Regions from separate parts of the Agaribacillus sp. DX54 genome, predicted to be linked through region 1. Evidence: riboswitches for the same ligand, from Rfam matches in the RefSeq annotation. Region 1 holds a riboswitch; each other region holds the start of a gene.
What was found. Region 1 has a riboswitch for thiamine pyrophosphate ahead of thiS (sulfur carrier protein ThiS). Riboswitches for the same ligand answer to the same signal wherever they lie in the genome.
Positions count from the first base shown of each region.

Region 2: linked by a shared signal. The riboswitch ahead of AC04NP_RS24335 (class I SAM-dependent methyltransferase) and the one ahead of thiS (sulfur carrier protein ThiS) in region 1 are both predicted to bind thiamine pyrophosphate.
Region 3: linked by a shared signal. The riboswitch ahead of AC04NP_RS12325 (class I SAM-dependent DNA methyltransferase) and the one ahead of thiS (sulfur carrier protein ThiS) in region 1 are both predicted to bind thiamine pyrophosphate.
Region 4: linked by a shared signal. The riboswitch ahead of AC04NP_RS16240 (carboxypeptidase-like regulatory domain-containing protein) and the one ahead of thiS (sulfur carrier protein ThiS) in region 1 are both predicted to bind thiamine pyrophosphate.

Region 1 is NZ_JBXEQE010000043.1:17,389-19,588, forward strand. Features, by position in the region: gene AC04NP_RS27640 (hypothetical protein) at 109-267, opposite strand; gene AC04NP_RS27645 (hypothetical protein) at 388-660, shown strand; TPP riboswitch at 649-740, shown strand; gene thiS (sulfur carrier protein ThiS) at 841-1,044, shown strand; gene thiC (phosphomethylpyrimidine synthase ThiC) at 1,143-2,200, shown strand, end outside.
Region 2 is NZ_JBXEQE010000031.1:32,381-34,580, forward strand. Features, by position in the region: gene AC04NP_RS24330 (DUF6671 family protein) at 124-990, shown strand; TPP riboswitch at 1,149-1,250, shown strand; gene AC04NP_RS24335 (class I SAM-dependent methyltransferase) at 1,319-2,026, shown strand; gene AC04NP_RS24340 (AIR synthase-related protein) at 2,028-2,200, shown strand, end outside.
Region 3 is NZ_JBXEQE010000009.1:114,595-116,794, reverse strand. Features, by position in the region: gene AC04NP_RS12330 (FecR family protein) at 1-650, opposite strand, end outside; TPP riboswitch at 975-1,071, shown strand; gene AC04NP_RS12325 (class I SAM-dependent DNA methyltransferase) at 1,140-1,844, shown strand; gene thiM (hydroxyethylthiazole kinase) at 1,853-2,200, shown strand, end outside.
Region 4 is NZ_JBXEQE010000014.1:136,636-138,835, forward strand. Features, by position in the region: gene AC04NP_RS16235 (AAA family ATPase) at 1-476, shown strand, start outside; TPP riboswitch at 499-597, shown strand; gene AC04NP_RS16240 (carboxypeptidase-like regulatory domain-containing protein) at 793-1,761, shown strand; gene AC04NP_RS16245 (DUF6687 family protein) at 1,775-2,107, shown strand; gene prmC (peptide chain release factor N(5)-glutamine methyltransferase) at 2,110-2,200, opposite strand, start outside.

The DNA of each region.
Region 1 (2,200 bases):
AAAATACTTCAGAATCAATACGAGATTCCCAAGAATCCAAATTATTTCTATAATCCACTTTTTAATAAATCTTTTCATATCAACTAATCCAAGTCATTTTGGAATTTATCAATATAATAATGATTTTTTCCCTTTTTCAAAATTATCAGTAGACCATTCGAGCCATATGTGTGTGCCCGGCATGGAGAGCCTGGTATCGAAGACACCAAATATTTCGGAGAGTGAAAGTCCGTTATGCGCGAGGTCGTACCCCAAAGCATGAGCCATTCGCAAGCCCGTTTACCGTGAGACATAGAGTGAAGGATGCGAGACTGCAAACCCCGATTCCCACGCATGGGAACTGGCTATCGAGGCTTTACAGGTCGGATGAAGTAGCACATCATACTGATGTCCAAAGGGTGGGAAACCATCAAACACCCTGCGGATGCAGGGGATATTGGGGGAAGGAATATGCCCTTATCTGCGGAGATCTCGATCTGTGTTATTACAGGTTCTAAAGAGCAAGCTAAACTTACCTATCGACAGGGAAAAGAGCGGGATACGCAGGCAGGCAACTTTGAGCTACTGGGACACTGTTTTTCCGGGTATTTACAATTTTCTCCCCTGGAATATTTGGTATCCAGTGATCAATTAATTACCTTGGTGTCAACTTTACTTTAGGGGTGCCCGTACGGGCTGAGATCATACTCTTTGAACCTGATACAGTTAATACTGTCGAAGGAAAAAGTTGCCTCAATGAGGCTATAATTAATCTACCTGTTATCATTCCTGAAGTATACTGATGATTCTGTTATCCGGAGTCTTTCAATGATGTCTTGGAGTCTAAAAATGAAACTAGGAATGAAAATTATAGTCAACCACAAAATTAAGCAAGTAGCTACAGGTTCCACTATTCATGAACTGATTAAGATCCTTTCGGTAAACACCCTGAAAGGGATTGCTATTGCAGTAGATGATACCATAGTGCCCAAATCGGAATGGGTGAACTTCTGTTTACAAAAAGATCAGCGAGTTACCATCATTACCGCCACCCAGGGAGGATAAGCATGAGGCTGGAAGAGAAAGAAAATATTTCTGCTCTTCCAATCGCTGATTTTCCTGCGCAATTGAATTTTTGAAAATTCTTAAATGATAAAATATCCATGAAAAAGCCCAATAAAATACCCCGACAAGAAGTGATCTCCAGCACCCCTTTTCCTGCTTCGAAAAAAATCTATGTGAAAGGCAAAATACATGACCTCAAAGTGGCCATGCGTGAGATCCATTTATCGGATACGGTTAACAAATTAACGGGAAAAGTGCAGAAAAACGACCCTGTTACGGTGTATGATACCAGTGGCCCTTACACCGATCAAAATAAGGAATTTGATGTAAAAAAGGGCATCGAGCCCATCCGAACAAAGTGGATCGCCGATCGCGGCGATGTGGAAGCATTAGAAGAATTAAGCTCCGGATATGGCAAAAAGAGGCTGAGTGACCACTCACTAGACCACCTGCGTTTTGCTCATATTCGAAACCCTTTGAAGGCAAAACCCGGGAAGAATGTCACCCAAATGCACTATGCCCGCAGGGGAATAATCACCCCTGAGATGGAATACATCGCCATTCGTGAGAATCAGAAAATGGAAACCTTGAAGGATTCGGGCATTCAGCACCCGGGGAACAGTTTCGGGGCCAACACGCCTCAAACATGGATTACCCCCGAATTTGTTCGCCAGGAAGTGGCTGCGGGCAGGGCCATTATCCCCAATAATATCAATCACCCTGAAAGTGAGCCCATGATCATAGGCAGGAATTTCCTGGTAAAGATCAATGCCAATATCGGAAATTCCGCCGTGACCTCGAGCATTGAAGAAGAGGTGGAAAAAGCGGTTTGGGCTTGTCGCTGGGGCGCCGATACCATCATGGATCTCTCTACCGGTAAAAATATCCACGAAACCCGGGAGTGGATTATCAGGAATTCTCCGGTTCCGATCGGTACGGTTCCCATTTACCAGGCCCTGGAAAAAGTTAACGGAAAAGCGGAAGAACTCACCTGGGAACTATTCAGGGACACTTTGATCGAACAAGCGGAACAGGGGGTGAGTTATTTCACCATCCACGCCGGGGTAAGGTTGAAATATGTCCCACTGACGGCCAAAAGAGTGACGGGAATCGTTTCAAGGGGAGGCTCGATTATGGCGAAGTGGTGCCTGGCGCA
Region 2 (2,200 bases), on a different contig from region 1:
ATGGTAGTCCGCAAATTATTTTTTCAATGGCGATATGCTAACCTGTTTTTAAGCATCTGTACATCAACGGCAAAGTGACCGAATGGTGACATTTTTAGCTGATCAATGACAAGAAATAAAAATATGCCTGATTGCACCGACAAGATAAAAAGCCTGTTTTCCAATAGAAAGCTGGTGATTGCGACAAAGCATGAAAAGGAAAAAGCCATCGCACCTTTGGTGGAATCGGCCCTTGGTGTAAAGTGTTTTGTTCCTGAAAACTTTGACACCGATGTTTTAGGCACCTTTACCGGCGAAACGGAGCGGAAAGACGACCCCTTTACCACATTGAGAAATAAATGTCAAATGGCCATGTCATTAACCAATTGCGACCTGGCCATAGCCAGTGAGGGCTCCTTTGGCATGCACCCGGCTATTTTTTTTGTACATGCCGATGATGAGATCCTTATGCTGTTGGACAAAAAAAATGACCTGGAAATTGCCGCCCGGGAGCTAAGTGTTGAAACCAACTATAATGGGGCGGAAGTAAAGTCTGAGGAAGAACTTCTGAAATTTGCCGAAAAGGCAGGTTTCCCTTCTCATGGTTTGGTCCTTCGCATGGAAAAAGAGCATGTGGAAGACATACACAAAGGGATAACGGACTGGGATAGTTTGAAGAAGATCTACGAACAACTTATATCAAAATATGGCAGGGCTTATTTGGAAACAGACATGCGCGCGATGTATAACCCAACCAGGATGGCGGTAATTGAAACAGCAGCCAGGAAATTGGTGAATAAAATCAATTCCTGTTGCCCGCAGTGTGGTACACCGGGTTTTGCAGTCACCGGCACCAAACCCGGATTGCCATGTGGATTTTGCGGGTTGCCTACACAATTGCCCCTGGCCCATGTGTGGTCTTGCGTTAAATGCCAGTTCACCAAAGAAGAAAACGCCCCCAACCAAAAACAAGAAGCAGATCCGCAATATTGTGACCGGTGTAATCCGTGACTAAAAGACCACTTCAACCATGAAAATTTTTAAAACCGGAGACCGATTTAAAACCTTTAAGCAACTTTAAAAGAAAATGTTTTATATCTTTGTCACCAACTCTGAAAACACAAAAGATTACCCGGAGAGGTGTAATCATACGTTTCAGTGGTTTTTTTAAATACGCATCGGGGTGCTTTTTCCCTGAAGGAAAAGGCTGAGATAATACCCGGAAACCTGATCTGGATAATACCAGCGAAGGGAATGTGGCAGTTTTAAGGTTCTAAGTCTGCAAAGCCGCATATTCTAAGATCAGGGTATGCGGTTTTTTTGTTAAACTGATAGTAACATGGCTTTTGAACTGATCACCCCGGAATTAAAAGAATGGCAAAACCGTAAAGAATGGTTTTTCCAAAGACAATATACCGACACTTACGAGCTTTGGTATGAAGGCCGCTATAAACGCGCTGAAATATGGCAGAAGAAGGTAATAGCCGACCTGATCGGAAGCGATAAAAATATTCAGACACTGCTGGAATTCGGTTGTGGTACCACCCGTTTTACCCGGTGGTGGAAGGAGATAGGTATTGAGGCCACAGGGGGTGATATTTCCCCTTTTATGCTGGCACAGGGTGCGCATTTTTTTGATGGGGATTTGGTTATGGGTGATTCTCATCACATGCCTTTCAAAGATAATACTTTTGATGCCGTAGCTTTCATTACCACTTTTGAATACTATCGCGATCCGGTAAAAGTGATCCGGGAAGCTGCCCGGGTGGGGAGACATGGAATCGTGTTTGGCATGATGAACCGTAACTCCCCTAAATTGATACGCAGAAGGGCCCAGCAGCTTTTTGGGAAAAACCCATTTTACATTTCCGCAAGATTTTATACGCCTGCTAAACTTACAGGTCTCATTGAAAAGGCATTAGCCGGAGAAAAATATATGATCAAGTGGACATGCACCGGTCTGCCCAAGTGGTTTCCTGTTCAGGAATGGCACCTTCCTTATGGTGATTTTTTTGGATTGTATGTAAAAAAAATAGATAGCTACTGACATGGCATCGTTTCCGGAAGCAGGTAAAGTAGATGACGAATTCTTTAAGACCCTGATATATCCTGGCCTGGGGGCGAACAGGCAAGAAGTAAAGGTAGGCCCTGAATATGGCGTGGATGTATCTGTTGTGAAATTACCCAATGGGTTGGCTATGGCCATGACAAGCGATCCGCT
Region 3 (2,200 bases), on a different contig from region 1:
GTTCCCAACACCTCAACCTGTAATTCATCGGTATGCACAAGAAACTTTTGATGGTCGGAGCGATGAACAACCGAAAAGAATGCCTCTCCGCTAAGCCAGACTTCACGGATCTCATGGCTATACCAATCTGTCGCGTATGTCAGCTTTGAGTTATAATTTAAAGTAACCTTGGTGCTGTCAGGAAGGAAAAACGTACTTGATTCCCCATAGGCTGTCTGTATTTTGGTCATACCATAATCAGTCAGATGCAGATAAACCAGATAAGTGGACAGGAGAAAAAAGGCGATGGCTGCCGCCCATTTCCACAGTTGCCATTTTCTGAAACCTTTTTGGTGTTTTGCCTTTTCGTGGGTTGGCAGATGTTTCTCATGTGATGTATGTCGCTGTGGGTGTTTGGGCAATTGGTGTGAGTCATCAGCACGGATCACGCCTTCCCAGACTTCCAGAAATTTTCCCTCAGGCGGATATTTTTCTTCAATATCCAAAAGAAGAACCATTTCTTTCGCCTTTTCAATTACCGGTCTTTGATCAGGGTTATTGGAAAGCCAGGATAACCAAAACCCATTACTTTCTTCGGTCGGCGCTTTTACCCACTTAATAAAGTATTCATCAGACACAAAATCTTCCACCTTGAATAAAGTATAATCCATACTGTTATTGTTTTGAGGATACTATCGACTTTATACCAAGAGTGATTTTTTTTGAAATTTTACCGAGTGTTTTTCTTTTTTTTATGAAAAATTTAATTAAGTGTAGAAAAATCGACTTTATTTTATCATTTTATCAGAAAGCCTCCGGGTTATACAACGCCTGGCCTACGCCCAACACTCCCGTGAACCTTACGGGGCTATAAGCTCAAAAACAGGAGTGGCTATGGGTTTTTTAGCTGTCAACACCCTATTTTTTCCATGCTATCGAGCACATCTGCCGTGCAACTATGAAACACAAGCAAACAATTTTTTGTATACTTGCATCAATACTATTAGGGGTGCCTTGAATATTTTGGGCTGAGATTATACCCTTGAACCTGAAATGTGTAATTACATCGTAGGGAAATGGTTATTGAATTTTAAACATAATTTATTTTCACATAAGCCATTTCGCAAAGAACGAAATGGCTTTTTTAATTTTTATTAAATATGGATAATACTAGTTTTGACAAATATGCAGATGCCTATGATTCCTGGTTTTTCGACAATACCAATTTGTTACAATCCGAGGTAAATTTAGTGGCACACTTTTTAGAAAATCCGGGTGAAGTATTTTCTGTTGGATGTGGTAGCGGCTTGTTTGAATCGATATTGAAAAAAGATTTCAATATCGCAATTAAAAACGGCATAGAACCATCTGTTGGAATGGCTGAAATTGCCCGTAAACGAGGGATGAGTGTAGAAGTAGTAACCGCCGAGGAGGCTGATTTTGGGATTGAGAAGTACGATACCGTTTTGTTTAACGGAACGCCCAGTTATATAACAGATTTAGAAAGCGTTGTACATAAAGCTTTTGCCTCCTTAAAAAAAGCGGGAAAGGTAGTAATGGTCGATGTTCCTAAAGAAAGCTCCTATGCTATCATGTACAACCTGGCCAAAGCCGTCGATACCTGGGATCACCCGTCGTTAGCAGGTATGCATCCCGAAAATCCGTACCCCATAGAATTTGTAAAAACAGCAAACTGGCGAACAACAGATGAAAAAATTAAGCTTTTGGAAAAAGCAGGGTTTAAAGGGTTCAAATTTGCCCAAACCTTAACAAAACACCCGAAATACTCCAACCTTGAAGTTGAACAACCCATTGAAGGCTATGATTGCGGAGATTACGTAGCCATTTGTGCATTTAAAAAATAAATATCAGTATGATAAAAGAAACCCAAATCATTGAAGCATTACAAAAAGTGCATAAAAAATCACCTTTAGTTCATAATATTACCAATTATGTGGTAATGAACAACACCGCCAATGCTCTTCTCGCGATAGGTGCTTCACCGGTAATGGCCCATGCGGTTGAGGAAGTTGAAGCTATGGCAGGCATTGCATCATCATTGGTAATAAATATGGGAACCTTGAGTGAAAAATGGGTAGATGCCATGCTATTGGCAGGAAAAAAAGCGACAGCAGACGCAACAGACATAGTTTTCGACCCTGTAGGTGTGGGGGCAACCCCCTACAGAACACAGGTTGCCCGGCAAATCATTGAAGCGTGC
Region 4 (2,200 bases), on a different contig from region 1:
CGGGTAAAACCACGCTGGCCCAAAAGTTGGCGGCACATTTCGACACACATTGGGTGCCGGAATATGCCCGTGAATACCTCGACCGTACCGCTGGAAAGTATGAGCCATCCGATTTGCTGGAAATTGCAAAGGGGCAAACCACACTGGAAGACCGGCTGGCCGGTAAAAGTAAAAACCTGTTATTTTGCGATACCAATCTCCTGGTGATCAAAATCTGGAGTGAGCACAAGTATAAGGATTGTCATCCCTGGATATTAAACGAGATGGACTCCCGGAAATATCACCTGCATATGTTATGTGATGTTGATTTACCATGGACCGCAGATCCCCTTCGGGAACACCCAGATTTGAGAGATTACTTTTTCGAACAGTACAAAAACGAACTTACCGACCTGAAAATCCCATTTCAGGTCATAAACGGAAATGGTACCGAGCGTTTTAGTAAGGCGGTCAATGCCGTGAACAATTTGCGATAAAAAATAAATTTTCTACATTTGCCCTGATGTACAGGGGTGCCTGATTGTAACAACGGCTGAGATTATACCCTATAACCTGATCCGGGTAATGCTGGCGAAGGTAAGTATGTTTTTCGCAAACCGTACGCATGGTATTCATTCCTGTCAAAATTTAATGGTTTTTTAAGGGGTGCCAACCACGGCTGAGATTATACCCAATCATTCTCCGGTCAAAACGGGGAATCACCTGATCCGGATAATGCCGGCGTAGGGAAAGGTAAACTGCTCTAACAGGTTGTTCTGCCTTAAAGTATGTTTCACTCAATTAAAAAACTACATGAAAAAGTTTGTTTTATCAGTAATTTTGGGCCTGGGATGGCAGATAATTTCTTGTGCCCAATTTAACATTACCGGTCAGATACTCGACGACCGGGGGCAGGGGCTTTCCGGAGCCAATATTTGGCTTGAAGCCACTAATAAAGCGGCTGTTTCCAAGGCAGAAGGGGATTTTCAAATTACCGGAGTAAGGCCGGGAAACTACCAGCTAAATGTTTCTTTCGTAGGGTACAACACCTATCAGCAGCCTGTTTCGCTGAATCGGGATGTATCTTTGGAGATCCGTCTGAAGCCTCAGGTGGTCCTTACCGACGAGGTAATTGTGACCGCCACACGTGCTTCGGACAAAACGCCTGTTACTTTTACCAATGTGGATAAAGAAGATATCCAAAAACAGAACCTCGGACAGGATATTCCCTTCCTGCTCAATCACACCCCTTCCGTGGTTGTCACCTCCGATGCAGGTGCGGGAATCGGGTATACCGGCATAAGGATCAGAGGAAGCGATCCGACACGAATCAATGTGACTATCAATGGCATTCCCTACAACGATGCGGAGTCACAAGGCACCTTCTGGGTAAACCTTCCCGATTTTGCCTCCTCTGTGGATAATATTCAGATTCAACGGGGAGTAGGCACTTCCACTAATGGTTCAGGCGCTTTCGGAGCTTCGCTCAATGTGCAAACCACGACTTACAACCCCGATTCTTATGGTGCCATAGACAATTCTTTCGGGTCGTTTAATACCCGTAAGCATACGGTGATGGCAGGCACCGGACTGATCAATAACCGCTTTACCTTTGATGCGAGACTCTCAAGAATAAGCTCCGACGGCTTCATCGACAGGGCCTCTTCCGATCTGAAGTCCTACTTCCTCACAGGCGGGCACCAATTTTTTGATGGCTTTATCTTTAAAATTTTAGTTCGCAAGAGAAACGGGGTTATGGATAACCCTGTTTCTTACTTATAATCACATGCCAAACATGAAACAATTCCTTCCTTTTGCAGTATCAACCAGCTATGACGAGGTCCTGGCCATAGATTGCTTCGCTAAAAATGCTTTCAACCTTTCGCACTGGCGGGGAGCTCCCAAAGTGACAGACATTCATGACGACACCAGCGCCCAGATAACTATGCATGCTATTGAAAAAAACCTCCCTCAGACGCAATACAAGTACGTTACTTGTAACCACTTCGATATAGATGGATTCCTGGGGGTCTGGTTCGTTTTTAATCCTGTTACAGCCCTGCAAAACAACGCCTTAATCAAGGAAATGTCGGTTGTTAATGAAAAGCTCAAGGCTGTATTTGCCTGAAGTCACCTTTTAACACCTTTTACAATACGGTCTTTCGATTGTAGATCTTTCAATACCTGAATCTGCACAAAGCCTTCACTTTCCAGCACATTC